Regions from separate parts of the Bifidobacterium aquikefiricola genome, predicted to be linked through region 1. Evidence: riboswitches for the same ligand, from Rfam matches in the RefSeq annotation. Region 1 holds a riboswitch; the other holds the start of a gene.
The links. A riboswitch is a leader RNA that binds a small molecule or an ion and turns the genes downstream of it on or off. The one in region 1 is predicted to bind thiamine pyrophosphate.
Positions count from the first base shown of each region.

Region 2: linked by a shared signal. The riboswitch ahead of QN215_RS06850 (hydroxyethylthiazole kinase) and the one ahead of thiD (bifunctional hydroxymethylpyrimidine kinase/phosphomethylpyrimidine kinase) in region 1 are both predicted to bind thiamine pyrophosphate.

Region 1 covers NZ_CP129674.1:1,453,259-1,460,856, reverse strand. Annotated here, with positions in the region: gene recN (DNA repair protein RecN) at 1-882, shown strand, start outside; TPP riboswitch at 934-1,034, shown strand; gene thiD (bifunctional hydroxymethylpyrimidine kinase/phosphomethylpyrimidine kinase) at 1,024-1,932, shown strand; gene QN215_RS06250 (HAD family hydrolase) at 1,936-2,607, shown strand; gene tenA (thiaminase II) at 2,847-3,545, shown strand; gene thrC (threonine synthase) at 3,667-5,217, opposite strand; gene glyA (serine hydroxymethyltransferase) at 5,419-6,726, shown strand; gene QN215_RS06230 (glutamate-5-semialdehyde dehydrogenase) at 7,012-7,598, shown strand, end outside.
Region 2 covers NZ_CP129674.1:1,602,127-1,609,724, forward strand. Annotated here, with positions in the region: gene ftsZ (cell division protein FtsZ) at 1-18, opposite strand, end outside; gene dusB (tRNA dihydrouridine synthase DusB) at 303-1,508, opposite strand; gene QN215_RS06845 (glycine--tRNA ligase) at 1,631-3,148, opposite strand; TPP riboswitch at 3,310-3,408, shown strand; gene QN215_RS06850 (hydroxyethylthiazole kinase) at 3,558-4,460, shown strand; gene thiE (thiamine phosphate synthase) at 4,537-5,274, shown strand; gene QN215_RS06860 (MTH1187 family thiamine-binding protein) at 5,306-5,671, shown strand; gene QN215_RS06865 (isoprenyl transferase) at 5,827-6,615, opposite strand; gene recO (DNA repair protein RecO) at 6,612-7,340, opposite strand; gene QN215_RS06875 (alpha/beta hydrolase family protein) at 7,516-7,598, opposite strand, start outside.

The DNA of each region.
Region 1 (7,598 bases):
CCCGATGTCGAGCATGTGCTGCAATGGAGGGATGAGGCGCAGCTTGAACTGGAGGATGTGGAGGCATCGCCTGAACACGTCGCCGAGCTGAAAGCGCAGCGTGTCAAGCTGCTTCACGACGTCGGCACCAGTGCCGTACGACTTTCGAAATCACGGTTGCGCGCAGCGAAGAAGCTTGGCGCTCAGGTGAGTTCGGAGCTCGCTTCCCTGGCCATGCAGGGGTCTCGCCTTGATATTCAGGTGACTTCACGATTCGATGACTCCACATACGCTTCGCTCGAGTCAGCCCACACCGCTTCCACCGATAATTCCACCAATAATTCCACCGATAAGGAAGCTTCCCAGATTGACGTGGATGAAGGGCTGCTGGATTCACACGGTTGCGATGATATTGAGTTCCTCTTCACGCCATTCCCAGGTTCTGCACGACTGCCCATGGGCAAGAGCGCATCCGGTGGCGAACTGAGCCGTCTGATGCTCGCCCTGGAACTCTCCATGGCAGACAGCGATGCGAGACATAGGACATCGTCTTCAGCAGCGGAACATGACAAAGTCTTCATCTTTGACGAGGTAGACGCTGGAGTCGGAGGCAAGGCAGCCGTTGAGCTCGGCAGACGACTGGCCATGCTCTCCCGCCATGCTCAGGTGATCGTGGTCACTCACCTCGCACAGGTGGCGTCATGGGCGCAGACTCAATGTACCGTCAGCAAGCGAGCCGTTCAATCTGCATCAGACGGTTCACGGGGAAGCCATGTCGAAACTGAGGTGACCATGGTCGAGGGCGATTCACGACAGCACGAGATTGCAAGGATGCTGGCTGGCAGTGAGTCGGCTACCTCGTTGCGCCACGCTCAGGAACTGCTCGAAGCGAGTCGGATATAGTTCGCTGATTTTTCCAGGTATTGTCTGTGTCGCGAGTTAGTTTCAACATGTTGTCAGTTACAGGGGAACTCGTCATGAGTTGAGATAGGCATATGCCTGACCCTTAGAACCTGTTGGTTAATACCAGCGTAGGGAGGAACAATGGTGGAGAACACCTCGGAACATACGGCCATACATGATGCCGCTACCACAAACACGGCCACATATGAGGGAACACAGTTGGTTCCCGTGCTCACGATAGCGGGGTCCGATTGCTCGGGCGGCGCTGGAGTCCAGGCAGATATCAAGACCATGAGCGCCAATGGCGTGTTCGCAGAATCGGTCATCACCTCGGTCGTTGCCGAAAATACTGCTCGCGTCATCAGCGTGCACAACGTCGACGTGAACATCATCAAGGATCAGATCGATGCCGTCTTCGAGGACATCCCACCCAAGGCAGTCAAGATCGGCATGCTCGACAGCGCTGCAATCATGCATGCCGTGGCGGAGAAACTTGAACAGTACCAGCCCGAACATGTGGTGATCGATCCAGTCATGTATGCCAAGAATGGTGATCCGCTCATGGATCCAAGCTGCGTGGGCAGCTTGATCGAAACGATCATTCCGCTCGCTGACGTTCTGACCCCCAACATTCCCGAAGCCGAGCGAATCTCCGGCATATCCATCGAAGGCGTTGACGATCAGCGCAAGGCAGCGCAAATCATACAGCGGATGGGCTGTCTGAGCGTGCTTGTCAAGGGCGGCCATGCCAGTGGTGACGCCAGAGACATCCTCTTCGACGGGGAGCGCTTCCACGAGTTCACCGCACCCAGAATTCACACGAAGAATACGCATGGCACGGGCTGCACCTATTCGTCGGCCATCGCTTCCCAGCTGGCGCTTGGCTATAGAAGAGACCAGGCCATTGCGCGTGCCAAACGATACGTCAGCATGGCTATACGGCATGGGCTTATGCTCGGCAACGGCAATGGGCCGACGAACCATTTCTGGGATCTCTATGAACACGGTTTGGATGATTCCGTTGTCGGCAAGAACCAGACGGTTCGTTAACTCATGAGCATTTCGTCAACCTCGAACGCAGGCAAGGCGGCGATTTTCGATCTCGATGGCACTCTGCTGGATTCCATGGGTGTGTGGCATACCATGGACATGAAATTCTTCGCAGAGCGGGGAATCGAATGCCCGCAGAACTTTTCCAAAACCGTTGCCTCCATGCAGTTCCACGACATCGCCTTGTATGTCAGGGAACGCTTCCACCTGTCCGATACGCCCGAAGAGCTGATGGCCATATGGAATCGTATGGCTGCGGATGAATATGCGCACCGTGTGAAGCCAAAGCCGCATGCCTTGGCGTATATTCGCCACCTGCATGAGACGGGCGCACGACTCGCCATTGCAACGACTCTGCCTCCCACCCTGCGAGAACCGGCTATGAAACATGCAGGTCTTGTACCCTACATTGATGCCGTTTGCAGTACGGGCGACGGGATCTGCAGAGGGAAGGAATATCCCGATATCTACCTGCATGCTGCCCGACTTCTCGGTGTTCGGCCGGAATCATGCACGGTTTTCGAAGACATTCTCACCGCCGTTCGTTCCGCGAAATCCGCAGGAATGCAGACCTGGGCCATGTACGATGCCTCTTCGGACAAGGACTGGGCAGCGATCCAGCAGACTGCGGACGGCACGCTGAAAGACTTTTCCGATGCGCCAAGCATCCTGTAACTCAATATTTTCGTAACTCACCATCTGTTACTCAGCATTTCTGTAACACAGTATTTCTGCAACACATACATGTAAGGACTGTCATGTCAACCATAACGTCACAGAACAAAGCACCATCGACTTCCGGGGCAACATCGCCCGCGCTTCTCCAAACCAATACCATTTCGATTGCGGAGCCTCGGTCGCTTCAAGAAGAATCAGATACCGACTTCAACGATTTCACCACACCCTTACGAAACATGCCTGATTCTCCGATGGCCAGACGCTTCTACAAGGCCGCCAGCCAGGTGTGGGCAGAGGGATACAAGCAACCCTTCATCCGTGACCTGGAAGCCGGTACGCTCACGCGTGCCCGCTTCACCTTCTACATGCTTCAGGACTACCTGTATCTCAGTGATTATGCCAAGGTGCACGCACTTATCATGGCCAAGGCAGAGGATGACAGCATCATCGAACGCATGGTAGAGATTCAGGCTGCGATTGCGAAGGAACGCAGTTCCGTGCATGAAGTGTATGTCAAGCAATATGGCATCACCATGGACGAGATATTGCATGCACGGCAATCCGCCTTCTCTCGGGCATATACTTCGAACATTCTTGCGATCGCATTTTCCAGGCCCGTGCTTGACATACTCGTCGCTGTCCTTCCCTGCGCATGGGTGTATGCAGACTATGGCAGGCGTCTCTATCTCGAAGCTGGGGACGGTCTCAGATCGAATCCTTACCAGACATGGGTGAATACCTACGCTTCAGATGATTTCTGGCAAGGCTCGGTGTGGCTGCTCAATACCATCGACAGGTTGTCCGCAAACCTCAGCGAAACAGAGAAGGACAAGCTTGTGGACATCTTCGTCACCGGCGTTGAACACGAATACATGTTCTGGAGCAGCGCATACGACATGCAGCTGACCTGGAAACCGGGCTGGCAGCGCCACTAAAGCTGTGTTCTATGTTCATTGTGAACTTGCCAAAGTATAAACCGCATTTTTCGGCCAAATACCGCTGAAAAATCGGGCAAAATTCCTGTTTATACTTCGACAAGTTCACAATGAACGGCAATCAGTCCTGATTTGCGCGAGCTGAGGCTTTTCGCACGTAGTTTTTCATGTCTGCGATGGAAATGACATCCTTGAAACGGACCGGAGCCGTTTCAAGGAAGCGCAGCTGGCTTGGGGGCGTGGTGCCAGTCGCATCGGCGACGGCATCCATGCACTGGAAATCGTTGTCCGGAAGCTTGAGCCCCAACGATTCGCCCACCACGCGTGGGAACTTGTAAGGGCTTGCCGTGGAGAGAAGAATCCTTGGCGTGAGCGGGTCTGCTTCCATATCGTTCATGACGTGATAGCCGCATGCCGTATGCGGGTCGATCAGGTAGTGGTGCTGTTCCCAGCAATCGTGAATCGACGTTTTCACCTGATCCTCGCTGGTCCAACCGCATGAGAATATCTGAGAAATCTTGGTCTTGAGCGTTTCAGGAATCTCGAAACGCCCAGTTTCCTTCAGGTCCTTCATCAGGGATGAAATCAGCGCGGTATCACCGTCAGACATGTAATAGAGCATGCGCTCCAGATTCGACGATATGAGAATGTCCATGCTGGGGGAGTTGGTGGTGAAGAAGGGGCGATTGCGGTCATAGACGCCAGTGGTGAGGAAATCGCAGAGCACGTTATTGGTGTCGCTCGCCACGGTCAGCTTTGCCACGGGCAAGCCCATCCGCATGGCGTAATACCCGGCCAGCACATTCCCGAAGTTTCCCGTTGGCACGCAGAATTCGACTTCGTCACCGATATTGATGACCTGATCGGTGAGCAATCGCGAGTATGCGACGAAGTAATAGACAACCTGGGGAAATAGTCTGCCGATGTTGATGGAGTTGGCCGATGAGAGTATCGTCTTCGAATCCGCATAGAGTTCCGTGGCCAGATCAGCGTCAGCGAAGATGTCCTTGACGGCACTTTGGGCATCGTCAAAATTGCCTTTCACAGCGCATACGGCAACATTGCTGCCCAGCTGGGTCGTCATCTGCAATTGCTGAATCGCACTGACCTGACCTTGAGGATAGAACACGGTGATTGCAGTGTCAGGGGCATTCGAGAATCCTGCCAGCGCAGCCTTGCCTGTATCTCCCGATGTCGCCGTCAGAATCATGATGCGTTCCTTGGCGGAGACACCTCGCTCACCATCCAGATTGGATGCATGCTTGTCCTGCGCACATTGGGAAGGCTCTGCGATGGTTTTCGCCATCAGTCGAGGCAGCATCTGCAGGGCAACGTCCTTGAAAGCGCTTGTCGGGCCATGGAAGAGTTCGAGTACGAAGTCATCGGCAACGGGACGCAGTGGTGTGATTCCCGAGTCCGTCCATTTCGGACCGTAGGCACCGCCTATGCATTCGGCGAGTTCAGTCTGCGTAAAGTCGGGAAGCAGCGCTGCCAGAACGATATGGGCGATGTCTTGGTAGGACTTGTCGGTGATGGCATCCAGATCAATCTGCACGTCGCCGAGCGAGTCGGAAACGAACAGCCCACCATCGCCCGCAATTCCCTTGCGTATTGCCTGCTTGGCGGTGAGCTGGTCAGCGTTGCTGCGCGTGCTATGAAATGTGTTCACTATCGAATCCTCAACAATCCTGATTGATCCTGTCCTGATTATCCAAACAGATTCAGTCTAACGGTTTCTCTAGGCAAATTCAGGCCGTGCTCCGTTCCGTTTCCTCCCGTGACATGTTCTGGCGCTAGACTGACCACATCACACCGCTTGCAGACCCGACGAGCCTGCAAGCGGCAACATCTCTTCTGTTCAAGGAGGACACCTATGGTGCAAGCAGTCCACGCGCAAACAACAACTGATACGTTCAACGCTCCAATCTCACAAAGCGATCCTGAAGTCGCCGAGATCCTGAACGCCGAACTTGATCGCCAGCAGCGAGGACTGGAGATGATCGCCTCTGAGAACTTCGTTCCCAAAGCCGTGCTGCAGGCTCAGGGGTCGGTGCTGACCAACAAATATGCCGAAGGATACCCGGGACGACGCTATTATGGCGGATGCGAAGAAGTGGACAAGGTCGAAACCCTTGCAAGGGAACGTGCCAAAGAACTCTTCCACGCCGAATTCGCCAACGTGCAGCCGCATTCAGGCGCACAGGCCAATGCAGCCGTATATCAGACCTTGGTGAATCCTGGAGACACGATCCTGGGTCTTGCGCTTTCCCACGGCGGTCATTTGACCCACGGCATGAAAATCAATTTTTCAGGACGCTTCTATCATGCCGAATCGTACGGCGTGAATCCAGACACCTTCCTGATTGATCCCGAAATCATCCGCAAGCGCGCCCTTGAGACGCATCCAGCGATGATTATCGGTGGATGGAGCGCATACCCCCGCATCGAGGATTTCAAGGCGATGAAGGAGATTGCCGACGAGGTTGGTGCAAAATTCTGGGTCGACATGGCTCACTTCGCCGGTCTGGTCGCCACAGGATTGCATCCGAGTCCAATTCCCTACGCCGATGTCGTGTCGTCCACAGCGCACAAGACACTCGGAGGTCCACGTTCGGGCTTCATTCTCGCCAAGAAGGAATATGCGAAGAAGATCAATTCAGCCGTGTTCCCCGGAGAGCAGGGCGGCCCGTTGATGCACGTCGTCGCCGCAAAGGCCGTGGCATTCAAGGTTGCCGGTTCGCCAGCATTCAAGAACCGTATGGAGCGCACCGTGGAGGGCGCTCGCATTCTTGCCGACAGGCTTATGTCCAAGGACGTCGCTGACAATGGCATCACCGTGCTGACAGGGGGCACCGACGTGCATCTGGTCATGGTCGATCTGCGTCACAGCGACATGGACGGCAAGCAGGGCGAGGATCTGCTCGCCAAGGTAGGCATCACCATCAACCGCAATACGGTTCCCTTCGATCCCCGTCCCGCCTCAATCGCCTCGGGCCTGCGAATCGGCACATCAGCTCTTGCCACACGAGGCTTCTCCAGTGTGCAGTACGAGGAAGTCGCTGACATTATCGCCACGGCGCTCGCCCAGGGCAAGTCTGCCGATGTGGACTCTCTGAAAGCACGCGTAGACAAGCTGGTCGATGATTTCCCACTGTATCCTGGGCTTGATCAGATCGACTAGTCACCGCTTCGCATACAATCGGTTGATAACGTGGGCGTGGATTCCTTCTGCGTCCACCGACGACTTAATGGCTGCGAAACACTGTGCATGAGTCGTAGAATCGACACCATCAAGAGAAGGACAAGGCTCATGTCAACAGTGATTGCTTCATCGTCGTCACCATCCTCAGGCTCTGCTCAATCGCAGACAGCAGACGCTACGGTGTCATCAACGGTGTCATCATCCATGTCATCAACAGCGTCATCTTCGGTGCCGTTCGCCCGAGTGCTTGAACAGGTCTGCGCTATGGCGACGAAGGCTCGCAAGGCACAGACGCGCCTTGCCCAGGCGACCAGCCAGAGTAAGAATCTTCTGCTGAACGCGATTGCCGATGCGCTGGTAGAGCATGCGGATGACATCGCTGCTGCCAACGAGGTGGACATGCAAGCAGCATATGACGGCGGCATGTCGCAGGGTCTGCTGGACCGCTTGCATTTTACCGTCGAGCGCATTGCCGCCACCTCTGATGGTGTGCGCAATGTGGCAGGACTTCCTGACCCCGTTGGGGAGATGGTTCGCGGCAACAATCTGCCGAATGGTCTTAGACTCACTCAGGTTCGTGTTCCGCTTGGCGTGGTCGGCATGATTTATGAGGCTCGCCCCAATGTGACGATTGACGTTGCATCCCTGACCTTGAAATCGGGCAATGCCGTGCTGCTCCGCGGTGGTCATGCCGCCCAGGAAACCAACAAGGCCATTCTGAGCGTCATCGCCCAGACGCTCACCGATCAGGGCTTTTCCAGTAATCTTGTGCTATCGGTTGACGAATTTGGACGAGCGGGAGCCGACGCGCTCATGCAGGCTCGTGGATACATCGATTTGCTGGTGCCACG
Region 2 (7,598 bases), 150 kb from region 1:
CTGGGCAATCTCGCTCACAGTAAGCTCCTGTTCTCACGCTTTGTTCCAACTCTATCGCAGTTCATACCCTTAACAAGCGCAATTCTGGGCGTGTACCGTTGTTTTTTCCACAATTAACAACAATCCTCTCCCTAAGTTACCCAAGCCTAGTCGGAAGTTACGCCGTATTACAACATTGTCGAACAGCTGTGTCGAACAACAGCTGTGTCGGGCGCACAGCTGCATTCAACATGTCCGTATTCAACTCCGCCACATTCAGTCAGGTAAGAATCCAACTAATACTGATCGATAATACCCAAGAATTAATACGAGGCATCCATCGGATCATCACCAAACAACTGTTCGCGTTCCTCTGCTGGCAGACTTCGCGAATCAAGCCATCCGTAGGGAAGATGAACCTTCCTTGCATATCTGACACGTCCACGGGGCTGATCGGCAATTGCCATCGGGAATGGGGTGTCCTGATCGAAATCGGCAACCTTGGCATCGACGTCAGCGACGCTTTCGCATTCCATGAACTGCCTGCGCACCTCGCCACCGACCGGGAAGCCCTTGAGATACCAGGCGACATGCTTGCGAAGGTCGTGTACTGCCATCTTCTCGTCACCGTCATAGAAATCGGTGAGCAGTCTGGCGTGCTTACTGATGATCTGACCGATCTGACCAAGTGTGGGATTGACCCTTGCGGATGATCCCGAGAACGCATTGGCGATGTCTGCGAAAAGCCAAGGCCGTCCCTGACAGCCTCGGCCGATGGCAACTCCGGCACAACCGGTCTGATACATCATTGCCAGGGCATCTTCGGCAGTCCAGATGTCTCCGTTGCCGAAGACTGGAATGCTCAGTTCCTGGGCGAGTTCACCGATGCGATTCCAATCGGCATGACCTCCGTAGTATTCCGCAGTCGTTCGAGCGTGAAGCGTCACTGCCGCACAGCCCTCCTCCTGCGCTATGCGACCGGCCTCAAGGAAGGTTTCATGCTCATGGTCGATGCCAACCCTGATTTTTGCAGTGACGGGAACGCCTGCCGGCTCGCATACGCTGATGACTCTGCGAATCAGCTCGGCGAATACATCCAGCTTCCAGGGCAGCGCAGACCCTCCGCCATGGCGAGTTACCTTGGGAGCTGGGCATCCGAAGTTCAAGTCGACATGGTCGGCCATGTTGCCGTCCACGACCATTGCAGCTGCCTGACGCGTGATCTCAGGATTGACGCCATACAATTGAAGGGATCGTGGATGTTCGCTAGGAGCGAAACGACATAGCCTGAAAGCCTTCGGATTCTTGGCAACCAAGGCACGAGCCGTAATCATTTCGGCCACGTAGAGACCATTCGGGCCGAACTCTTCGCACAGCACGCGGAACGGCCAGTTGGTAACGCCAGCCATCGGCGAAAGCATCACTGGAGTGTCAATATGGATGCCGCCGAGATCGATTCCGGGAAACTGCTCATTGGTGAGCGTTGCAGCAGATGTGCTGCTGTTGCCGTGACTGTCTTCTGAAAGCATTTCCCTCCTCGATCCTTCATAGCGACCTGCAGACGACACGAACATCATCCGCATTCCCTGCATAAACCTTCCCTTGAGCGCATAAGCCTTCGAGCACATGCGCCAATTGGATGGCAGTGGAATCAGTAATTGCCACCGGCTTCAGCGACCTTGACGGGCGCAGATTCATCGATGCCCTGCTCCTTGGTCACGTCGACCGAGCCATCGGCTGCGGTTTGACCTGTTATCTTCGCCGGACCTTCAGGATAGCGGACGCGCTTCTCCTGAATGCGAACACGTACGTATTCCTCGACCTTGTCAAGGGCGATGCGTTCCTGCTTCATCGTGTCGCGATCACGAATCGTCACTGCATGATCGTCAATCGTGTCGAAGTCCACCGTGATGCAGAGCGGCGTGCCGATTTCATCTTCACGACGGTAGCGGCGTCCGATGGCTCCGGCTTCGTCGTAATCGATCATCCACTCGTTCTGGCGCAGGTCTGCGGCAAGGTTATGCGCAATCGTCTGCAGTGCAGGCTTCTTGGACAGTGGAAGCACGGCAGCCTTCACAGGTGCGAGCCTTGGATCGAGTCGCAGCACGGTACGACGGTCAACGCCGCCCTTCGTGTTAGGCGCTTCGTCAACGTCATAGGCGTCGACAAGGAATGCCATGAGCGAGCGGGTAAGACCTGCGGCTGGCTCGATGACGAATGGCGTGTATTTCTCACCCGAAGCCTGATCGAAGTAGCTCAGATCCTCGCCAGAATGCTTCGCGTGCGCGCTCAAGTCGAAGTCGGTACGGTTGGCGACACCTTCAAGCTCACCCCACTCGGAACCTTGGAATCCGAAGCGATATTCGATGTCGACGGTGCGCTTCGCGTAATGGGCAAGCTTTTCCTTGGGATGCTCATAGTGGCGAAGATTCTCAGGGTTGACACCCAGATCGGTGTACCAGCGCGTGCGGGTATCAATCCAGTACTGATGCCAATCCTCGTCAGTGCCTGGCTGGACGAAGAATTCCATCTCCATCTGCTCAAACTCGCGGGTTCTGAAGATGAAGTTTCCGGGCGTGATCTCGTTGCGGAAACTCTTACCCATATTGGCAATGCCGAACGGGGGCTTGGAACGGGAAGAACCCATGACATTCTTGAAATCAACGAAGATGCCCTGTGCAGTTTCCGGACGCAGATAGTGCAGACTGTTGTCGTCCTGAACCGGGCCGAGGTGGGTCTGGAGCATCATGTTGAAGTCACGCGGTTCGGTCCAGTTGCCCTTGGTGCCGCAGTCTGGGCATGGAATGTCTTTCAGACCGTCCTTGGGCTCGTGGCCATGCTTCTCCAAGTATGCCTCTTCCAAGGTGTCGGCTCTGTGACGCTTGTGGCAGGTCAGGCACTCGATCAGAGGGTCATTGAAAACGGTTACGTGGCCGGAGGCAACCCATACGGCAGTAGGCAGAATGATTGATGTGTCCACGCCGACCACATCGCCACGGGTGACGACCATGGAACGCCACCATTCGCGCTTGATGTTGTCTTTCAGCGCGACGCCGAGAGGACCGTAATCCCAAGCGGAACGCGTCCCGCCATAGATTTCTCCAGCCGGGAAAACGAAGCCACGACGCTTCGCCAGCGACACAACGGCATCAAGTTTGGATTCTGACACGGAACACCTCTTGTTGGATTTCACCAGGATTTGAACGAGTTCAAGGTTATAGCCACCGCGTGACACTGACAGGCTCTCTTATCCTTGCTCATTCCTTGCTCATTCCTTGCTCTGGCGAGCATTGCAGACGGTTTCATGTCTGCGTTGTCATTTAGTCTGAAAAGGTCGTGCAGGGGAACTCGCTTGAGTTGAGAAGGTACAACCTGACCCTTGGAACCTGTTGGTTAATACCATCGTAGGGAGGCATGCAATGACTGAATCATTGCCAAACGCATCATCAATACCAAACACATCATCACTGTCGTCATTATCATTATCATCGGCATCGGCTTCGGAATCGGAATCGGCTTCGCCATTATCGTCAGCGCAATCAGAGGCAGTGCGAACAGCTGCAGTGCGATCAACTGCAGTGCGAACAGCGTCGATTTCCAAGTCTTCGCAAAACCTGTCACTGAACGATCCCGTTCGTGAACGGATCAGGACAGCGTGCGAGGAAGTTCGTCAGAAAACGCCGCTCGCACAATCATTCACGAATTTCGTAACCATCAACCTGGTTGCGAATGCGCAGCTTGCCGCAGGCGGGAGCGCGGCGATGAGCTTTCTACCCGATGACATCAAGGATATTGAGGCAATTTCCGGCGCAAGCTACATCAATGTCGGCACGCTCCTGCCCTCGTATGAGGACGCGCTGAAGGATATAGCCAAAAGCTTCTTCGAGCGCACATCACTCTGGGTTCTTGACCCTGTGGCAGCAGGACTGGGCTCGACACGAACGCGGATACTGAAAGCTTTCGCCGAATACCCTCCAACAATCGTGCGCGCGAACGCATCCGAAATCATTGCCCTGTGCGGCATTTGGGATATCAGCCTGAAAACGGATTCCAACGGCAAGGTGAATCGTCCTGCCGGCGTTGAATCCGTAGACGACGTTGACAGCGCGACCCTTCATGCCATCGAACTCGCTCGGTACCTTCGTGAACATAACGCAACGCATACCGCAGCGGTTGCCGTTTCAGGAGAACGCGATCTGGTAACCGACGGCGACCGTGTCTATCGGCTTCCCGGTGGCAATGCCATGATGACGAAAATCACCGGTGCCGGTTGCTCTCTGGGAGGTGTGACGGCAACCTATCTGGCAGTAAGCGACCCATTGACCGCAGCACTCGCAGCTTCCCTGCATTTCAACTGCGCTTCCGAACAGGCTGGCACAGTAGCTCAGGGGCCTGGCAGCTTCCAGACAGCATTCCTGGATGCCCTGTGGCAGATTCAAGCTGCAGAAATCGCAGATTCAACCATCATTGACATGCATTGAAACATCAATCGTTGCATGAAGCAATACGCGATTACACGAAGAAATACGTGATTATACAAAGAAAATCGAGGAAAGAATGAAAGTTTCAACGCAGGTCAATGATTTTCCTTCGTTACGGAAGGTACTTGACATTTCGGCCTATCTGGTAATTGGGCCAGAGAACACGAATGGTCGTGACGTGGCAACGATAGTTAAGGAAGCGCTTGCAGGTGGAATCACATGCGTGCAATTGCGCGCCAAGCACTCCGACGCTTCAGAAATCATCGCACTCGCCCGTCAGATTGCCGAAGTCATCGAAGCTGCTGGGAAGAGCGATAGCGTCGCGTTCGTGATAGATGACCGCGTCGATGTCGCGTGGGAATGCAGATGCATGGGAATCAAGGTCGATGGCGTTCATGTCGGTCAGACTGACATGGATGTTCACTACTGCAGACAGTTGCTCGGAGATAACGCGATCATTGGTCTTTCGGCGGCAACAGACAAACTTGTAGATTTGGTGAACGAGCTGGATGAAGGAGTCATCGACTATGTTGGCGCAGGCCCTGTGCATCCTTCCGTGAGCAAACCCGATTGCGGTGTGGGAGACGATGGGCAGATGCATGTTCTCGCCGTTCAAGGCATCAGCAGGCTGGCAGACATCAGCCGATACCCCGTTGTCGCTGGAGGAGGTGTCAGCGTTGCTGACGTTCCCGAACTGGCCCGAACCAAGGCTGCAGGATGGTTTGTTATCTCTGCCATAGCAGGTGCCGATGATCCACAGAAGGCAACGGAAGCTTTGGTCAAGGCATGGCGCTCGGTTCGGGACAGCCAATAATTTCACATGTTCAATGCAAAAGGAGAATTTCATGAGTGAAGCAGAAATAACGAAGGAAGCAGCATCTCAGGCCCAGTCCACGCAGACTGGCAATTACATCAATACCGTGGCCGCATTATCGATTGCGCCCAGCGGTGTGGGAGAAGAACTCTCCGAATATGTCGCTCAGGCAGTCAAGGTGATTCGTGACTCAGGATTGCCCAATGAAACGAATGCCATGTTTACGAACATCGAAGGAGACCTCGATGATGTGCTCGATGTCGTGCGCGATGCGACGCTGAAACTCGCAAATCAGGGCTTCCGCACCGGGGTGGTGCTCAAACTGGACATTCGTCCAGGTGTCAAGGGGCAGATTCATAAAAAAGCTGAACTTGTGGACGAGATTTTGAGCAAATAGGCTCATTATTTTTCGCGATTGCGAGTTTTGCGGCAATTTTGAACTATAAACGGGTATTTTTGTTGACATTTCAAGATCATTTCACGGTTTTGGAGCATGTCTACTTGATATAGGCAACAAAACTCGCAATCACCCTCGAAAATATCCCGTTTGCTCTATTTGGTGCCACCAAAACGGCGATCTCGATGCACATAGTCGTTAATCGCGCGCCAGAGCACGTCGCGCCCGCAGTCTGGGAATAGTTCTGGAACAAAGTCAAGCTCAGAATATGCCGCTTCCCACGGCAGGAAGTTGCTGGTCCGCTGCTCCCCCGACGTTCTTATGACCAGATCGCAGTCGGGAATGTCTGGATTATATAGGTGCTCGGCAATCATCTTCTCCGTGACTCGATTGCCCTTGATCTTGCCCTTTGCGATTTCCTTGGCAATTTCAGAGGCCGCATCGGCTATTTCCGCACGTCCGCCGTAGTTGATGCAGAAAACAACATCGATGACATTGTTGTTTTTGGTCTGTTCCATGGCATCTTCAAGCTCGTTGATCACGGACTTCCACAGTCGCGGCTTTCTTCCCGACCAGCGGACACGCACCCCCCAGGCATTCATCTGCGATACGCGGCGGTGAATGATGTCGCGGGAAAATCCCATGAGAAAACGCACTTCACTTGGCGTGCGCTTCCAATTTTCCGTGGAGAAGGTGTACAGGCTCAGATATCGCACGCCAGCTTCGATTGCCCCGGCAATGATGTCGAACACCACAGGTTCAGCGGCCTGATGACCGTCGGTTCGTACCAATCCACGTTTCTTTGCCCAGCGTCCATTGCCGTCCATGATTACGCCAACATGACGAGGCACCTTGTTCTTGGGAAAATACGGAATCCTATCGGGCTGGGAAAATGGTGCTGCGGGCACATCCAGCGACTTGTAGTCGACGCGGTCAAAAGTCATACATTCGAATCTAACAACCGCAGTGAACGAATTGGCCGTTCAAGATAGTATTCTCCCCATTCCTCAACAAGTTCGTCAACTTTGGAGGTCAAATCGTGTGAATCCAGCAACGACCAGTCCCCGGAAAGCAGTGCATTCATCTGCGAGATCGATAGCGTATCGATGACTCGTGCATCTGGCGTATGGTCTGCCAGACACATCATCCCGCCCATATGCACCGAAAAATAGCCAAGATCGTCGTGTCTTCCGCATACGACGCATGAATCCATTCGAGGACTCCACCCAGCCAGAGAGAGCGCCCGCATGACATATGATTCGCCGGTCGCCTTGGGGCTGTGCCTGTGCTTGGCCATCGATGCGAGGGCTGAAACCAGCAGCGAGTATTGATCCAGTGAACGTTCATGCTCGGTACTGACAATCTTGTCAACCGCCTCGACGATGACACCTGAATTCATGTACGCATCATAGTCCGCACAGATGGGGTCAGCGTATGTGGCGATGCTTACAGCCTGCGAGATCACGTCAAGATTGCGGCCTTGCGCAATGAGCACGTCGGCACGCATGAAGGGTTCGAGCCTGCCGCCAAACCTCGAACGGGTTCGTCGCACACCTTTCGCCACTGCCCGCACCTTGCCATGCATCTTGGTGAGTAGGGTAATGATGCGGTCAGCCTCTCCCAGCTTGACGGTTCTGAGGATCACACCTTCATCACGATAGGTTGCCATGGATTGGTCCAACCTCTTCTCTCACGCCGAAATTCGATAAGCCTGTAATTCTCTGCCTCGCATGAGCATGTGGCAGTTCTGCTCGCCACCATCTCATCACGTCAACACCTCGACACCTCAGCACCTTACCTCGCCATCCGAAGCACGTCATCCGAAGCATTGCATGCATCTCACTCTAGTAGATGAACAGGCCCCAGAAGGCAAACAATAGCAGTATGCAGAACATGGCTATGGTTGTGTTCACGAAGAGCACCTTGC